One region of the Rhizobacter sp. P2_G4 genome, then DNA from elsewhere that is predicted to be linked to it. Evidence: predicted binding sites of a transcription regulator. Region 1 holds the regulator's gene; the other holds the start of a gene.
What was found. Region 1 encodes LexA, which represses DNA repair genes until DNA is damaged. Its sites were predicted from a motif close to ACTGTATNNNNATACAGT; they were not measured.
Positions count from the first base shown of each region.

Region 2: imuA (translesion DNA synthesis-associated protein ImuA) is a predicted target of LexA. The motif match lies at 1,577-1,594, and genes of this name have one in related genera.

Region 1 covers NZ_JBFUFG010000007.1:44,405-47,373, reverse strand. Annotated here, with positions in the region: gene AC1DYS_RS22735 (VOC family protein) at 1-16, opposite strand, end outside; gene AC1DYS_RS22730 (P-loop nucleotide/nucleoside kinase family protein) at 38-547, opposite strand; gene AC1DYS_RS22725 (helix-hairpin-helix domain-containing protein) at 592-933, opposite strand; gene lexA (transcriptional repressor LexA) at 945-1,622, opposite strand; gene AC1DYS_RS22715 (asparaginase) at 1,705-2,652, shown strand; gene AC1DYS_RS22710 (organic hydroperoxide resistance protein) at 2,738-2,969, opposite strand, start outside.
Region 2 covers NZ_JBFUFG010000013.1:7,331-10,299, forward strand. Annotated here, with positions in the region: gene AC1DYS_RS28420 (zinc-finger-containing protein) at 1-422, opposite strand, end outside; gene AC1DYS_RS28425 (SOS response-associated peptidase family protein) at 458-1,420, opposite strand; gene imuA (translesion DNA synthesis-associated protein ImuA) at 1,607-2,425, shown strand; gene AC1DYS_RS28435 (Y-family DNA polymerase) at 2,367-2,969, shown strand, end outside.

The sequences.
Region 1 (2,969 bases):
CGATGGACTGTTTCATGGTCAGTTACCGGGCGAATGTTTACTCTATGCGTTCAAAAAAATAATCAGAGCATTCATGTGGGCGTTGTTCGACGTGATACATGAAGTCGCTTTGCTCTGGCTCTCCTGGAGTGCTGCCAGGGTCGCCTTCGAAACTTGAAAGATGAAACCCATCGTGCCAGAGCCCGCCTTCCGTCATGCGTTTCACATAGATGTACTTCGCTGCAGAAACGCCAGCTCTAGCCAAGATGTTGCGCAGACAAATTCCGTCAACTACGACGGACAACCGGAGAACCGCCGCTTTCTTGATTTGCGTCTGCAGACGTTCGTAGTCGACAAGTTCTTCGTAGGGACGGCTGGAGTTGGCTGGAGTTACGACGTCGTCGGTATGTACAACTAAAAGGCTAAGCCGCGAACCGATTGAAGAAGCAAGATGAGACTTGCCTGCGCCCATGAAACCTTCTACACCAATGACCGACCCCGGCTCACACTCAGACAGTCGCGAACATAGTTCGTCGATATCCAGAAGCTCAGGCAACGCGGTGCTCAAGTGCTCAGTGCGGACTTGCTGCGCCGGTCTCCCAGACCGGCTTGTCACACCTGCCCGAACAACGCTTTGCGCTGAGCCGTATAGCTCCACCACGGCGCTGGCGCCGCGCCGGCCATGAAGTCGGTGGCGGCCATGAAGGTGTCGAGAACGCACGGGTCGTGGCGCTGGCCGGTGATGGCACACAGCTGCTGGTAAAGCACGAAGGCGTCTTTGCCGCGCAACTGTTTGGGGTGATCGATGCCGATCAGGCGCAGGTCTTCAGCCAAGGCAGGGCCGATGTTGGGCAACTGCTCGAGCGCCTGGCACTCTGCTGCGCTGTGCGCCTTCGGAGCTTTGATTGCCGGCGCCTTGACGGCCTGAGCTTTGACGGATGAGGCAGTGGCCATGACAACTTCGCTCACATCGGCATGTTGTTGCGGATCAAGCCGACCGCCAGGCCTTCGAGTTCGAAATCGACGTCACCGAAGGGGATGACGATGGGCTGGAAGTCGGGGTTCTCGGGCAGCAGCTCGATGCTCGTGCGGGTGCGCTTGAAGCGCTTGACGGTGACCTCGTCGCCCAGGCGCGCGACGACGATCTGGCCGTTCTTGGCATCCTTGGCTTTCTGCACGGCGAGCAGGTCGCCGTCCATGATGCCGGCGTCTCGCATGCTCATGCCCTTGACCTTCAGCAGGTAGTCGGGCCGGCGCGGGAACATGCTGGCTTCCATCAGGTAGGTCTGGTCGATGTGTTCTTGCGCGAGGATGGGGCTACCGGCTGCCACCCGGCCCACCAGCGGCAGCGTGAGCTGCGACAGGCTGGGCAAGGGCAGGCTGTACTGCTTGCCGCGGCTCTCGTTGAGCGCACGCAATGTGTCAGACTTCAAACGGATGCCGCGCGAGGTGCCACCCACGAGTTCGATGACGCCTTTGCGGGCGAGGGCCTGCAAATGTTCTTCGGCCGCGTTGGCCGATTTGAAGCCGAGTTCGGCAGCGATTTCTGCCCGCGTGGGCGGCGCGCCGGTTCGTTCGATGGCGCTTTGCACCAGGTCGAGAATCTGCTGCTGGCGGTCGGTCAGTTTGGGCGCTTCGTACATGGCAATCCTTGTAGCGACAGGGCGGAACGTTCGAGGCTGAACATCCATCCAGTGGCTGTATTTTCATCCAGCTTTGAGAAAAATGCAAAAGAACGCAAGCACGATCGTGGTTCTCGGCACCGGCGGCACCATCGCCGGCACATCGGCCGTGGCCGGCGACAACGTGGGCTACACCGCGGCGCAGATCGGCGTGTCGCAACTCGTGCAGGCCGTGCCGGCCTTGGCTGCCGTGCCGCTCGAATGCGAGCAGGTCGCACAGCTCGACAGCAAGGACATGAGTTTTGCGGTGTGGCGCAGCCTGGCGCTGCGCGTGGCGCACCACCTGGCGCGAGCGGACGTGGCCGGCATCGTCGTGACCCACGGCACAGACACGCTCGAAGAGACGGCCTACTTTCTGCAGCGCGTGCTGGCACCAACCAAGCCGGTGGTGATGACGGCTGCGATGCGCCCGGCCACCTCGCTGCATGCCGATGGCCCGCAAAACCTGCTCGACGCGGTGCGGGTGGCGAGCCATGCTGGCGCGCGGGGCGTGGTGGCGGTGGTGAACGGCCAGGTGCACGGCGCGCACGACGTGCGCAAGACCCACACCTACCGGATCGACACCTTCAGCTCGAGCGATGCCGGGCCGCTGGGCGTGATGGAAGAAGAGAAGCTTCGCCTTTGGCGCGCGTGGCCGCAGGGCGTGGCGATGGGCGCCGAGCGCCTGCCGGCAGACGTGAGTGCGTGGCCGCGCGTCGAGATCATCGGCAGCTATGCCGGCGCGAGTGGTGCGGTGGTGCGGGCGCTGTGCGCAAGCGGTGTGCGGGGGCTCGTGGTGGCGGCCACCGGCAACGGCACGGTGCACCATGAACTCGAAGCCGCGCTGCTGGAGGCGCAGGCGAGCGGGGTTCGGGTGTTGCGCAGCAGCCGCTGCTTGAACGGCAGGGTGCTGGGCCAGGCCGACGACAGGTTGCCGTCGGCCGACGACCTCACGCCGGTGAAGGCGCGGGTCGAGCTGATGCTGGGAATGATGTCCCTGCTGAAAGCCTGAACTGCTCCTCCGTTCGAGCTGAGCTTGGCGAAGGCTGCGCAGTGTGCGAAGGCCCATCGACTGGCTCAGCGCCAACGAGAAAGGCTCAGACCACCGTCAGCGTGACGTCGATGTTGCCGCGGGTGGCGTTCGAGTACGGGCACACCTTGTGGGCAGCAGCGACCAATGCTTCGGCCTGGGCCTTGTCGAAGCCGGGGATCGTGATGGCCATCGCCACCTGGATGCCGAAGCCGCCGGGGATCGGGCCGATGCCGACGTCGGACGTGATCGACACGTCGTCCGGCAGCTTGATCTTCTGGCCGCCGGCAACCGCCTTC
Region 2 (2,969 bases), on a different contig from region 1:
CTTCCAAATGGCCGTTGTCCATCGCCGCCTTTGTGGCATCCGACCCAAGCATCGCAGGGCCAGCACACCCAGAAGTGGCGCTGCGCAAGGTCTTCGCGATTGGGGTACACGTCGTTCCCCAGATGAAGCTGTGCGGCGTTGCCGCAGTAGTTGCACAGCACCTGCCGGCGAGTTGCAATGGGGACCGGCTGCGGCGTCTCATGCCCGGACTTGACGCGCTCGCGTTCGAGGAACGCGAGCAGGGTTGTCATGCCAAAGCCGTCCTCTTCACATTCGAGCGCCTTCCACCTTGCAGTGCCCGGCCAAAAATCGGCCTTGTCGTCGAAGCGCAATCGCCGGCCGCCATCCAGCTTCACGATGCTGCCTTGGCTGAAGGCACTCATGGTGAGTTGGTTGCCGGAAGACTGCTTGAGTGCATTCATCGCTTGTCCACTCCGCACCTGTGCCATGGCGGCGGCTACGCGGCCAGCAGGTGCTCGTAGTAAGGCCGTTCACGGTCATCGAGGATGTCGTAAAGCGCCTTCAGGTTGTTTGGGTCGGGGTTCAACCAGGCATCGACGTTCTCGGGTCGGATGGGAATGATGCAGCGGTCATGCCCTGCTGCGGCCACCTCTTCCGGTGGTTCGTCCGTAATGGCAGCAAACGACAAGAGGTCGGGCTCCCCCTCTTTCGTCCATCGAGACCAAAGGCATGCAACGAGCATGTCCTGCGTCGGTCGCGGATTGAACTCAAGCACAACGTTCTCAGCTTCCTCGCCTGGGCGCAGCTCACGATGCTCCATCTTGTGCCTCTTCACGTTCTCGTAGAACGTGTTGACCACCATGACCCCGTGTGTGTAGCCGAACTGCCCCCTCCAGAACCTCTCGAGCTTGTCGCGACGCGCGTTGTAGGTACCCGGAAACTCGGTGTCGTAGAAGGCGGGCTTGCCAGCGGGCCGGCACTGATACCGCATCGGAAGGACGACCTTCTTGCCGTCCTGAACAACGAGGACCGGTGCGTAACCGAGAGGAAATATGCGTGAGTCGCGGTCTTCGACTTGCGTACGTTTGAGGTCCGCAATGTCAGCAAGCGCCTGAGAAATCTTCGACGGAGCAATCCGAAGGTCTTCACGCGCCTTCTTGGTTTCCTTCTCCTGCAGCTTTCGCTGCGCTTCCGCAAGTCTGGTCCGCTGCTTGAAGAGCTTCTGTTGGAGCTTCGTTTCTTGGCTCTCGTGAAAGGCGTCAATCAGCTGCTTGATTTTCGCTTCCTCCGGCGTCTGAGGCTCGGCAAAGGCCAGCTCCATCGCCTTCGGAATCTTCACCTCGCTCCCCACCTCGTTTCGGCGATAGAACAGCTCGAAGAACTCGCGGATGTTCATGGTCGCGCCGAACATGCGAACAAAGGCGCGATGGTCCGCTCGGATTTGGGCCGAATAGCACATCAGTCACTCCCTGGAAGTCGTCACCAGTCCATCAGAGTCTACGAAACCTGTTCGCCGCGCACGCACGCCTGCCACTCACCCTGGATGGGCGCTTCTAGACCCCAAAGTCGGTAGAAATTTGGGTTCCTGACATCGACATGGCTTGGGCATGATGATACTGTGTTTATAACCAGCATCAAGCCCACCATGCAGCTCGCCATTGATTGGCTGGAGGACGCTCCGGCGCCTCAGCCCTCCCCCGTTCTACCGGCACGTGTGTCCGGCGAATTGCCGCCCGCTGTCGAAGCTGCCGTTTGGCGCGGCGACTCGCTGGGCCACGCAGCGACCTCAGTGACCAGCTCGGGTTGGGACGCTCTGGATGCCGAGCTCCCAGGCGGGGGCTGGCCCCTGCGCTCGGTGACCGAGGTGCTGGCCGCACAACCGGCAGTGCTCGAGTGGCGCTTGCTGGGACCCGCGTTGCGCCGCGCTGTCGCGACCGGCGGCCAGGTGGTCGTCGTCGGCCCGCCGCGCGAGCCCTACCTGCCGGGTCTCCTTCACGAGGGCCTGGACGAGCGGCAACTCGTCTGGGTGCAGGCAGAAGCCCCTGCGGAGCGTCTGTGGGTGACGGAGCAGCTCATCCGCTCCAACGCAGCGGGAGCCGTCGTCTCCTGGCTGCCACAGGCACGTCAGGAACAGCTGCGCCGCCTGCAGGTGAGTGCCCAGGCGTGCGAGGGGCTGGTCTTCCTGTGCCGCCCCGAAGCCTCGCGCCATGAGGCGTCTGCGGCCCCTCTTCGGGTGCATGCCTCGGCGGGGCTTGACTGGGAGCTGCACGTGAACGTCTTCAAGCGCCGCGGCCCGGCGCTGGACCGCCCTCTTGTGCTGCCCTCCATTCCCGGCGGACTGGCTTCCGTCTTGACGCCGCGCTTGCGCATGCCAAGCCGACTCATTTCTTCCCGCGAGGCCGCCAATGTTGTGGGCAGCCCTTCTGTTACCGCTCGGCCCCGACAACACACCACCGTCCAGTGATGCCCTTCTTGGACTCGCAACCTGGGCGCTTCAGTTCACCCCACGTGTTGCCACCGTCTGCGAAGCCGTCGTCATGGAAGTGGAGTCCAGCACCCGGCTGTTCGGCGGCAAGCGGGCCCTTCGGGACCGGGTCGTTCAGGAATCCAAAGACCTTGATGTAGTCGGCGTCGCATGGTCGCCCACGAGCTTGGGTGCCGTGGCGTTGGCCCGGGCCGGCAAGGAGAACGGCATCCGGCGCCCCATTGCCGAGTTGCTCGATGAACTGCCGATGCAAACGCTGACGGCGGTCGAGCGCCATGAAACCACGCTGACGCAGCTGGGTTGCAAAACACTGGGCGACATCCGCAAGTTGCCACGCGGCGGCATTAGCCGGCGGTTTGACAAAGAGCTGCTCAATGCGCTCGACCAGGCCTACGGCCTCAGGCCCGAAGCGCACAGTTGGGTCACCTTGCCCGAGACCTTCAAGGTACGGCAGGAATTGATGGCGCGCGTCGAGTTGGCACCGGCCCTGTTGTTTGGCGCCCGCCGGTTGCTCGTGCAGATG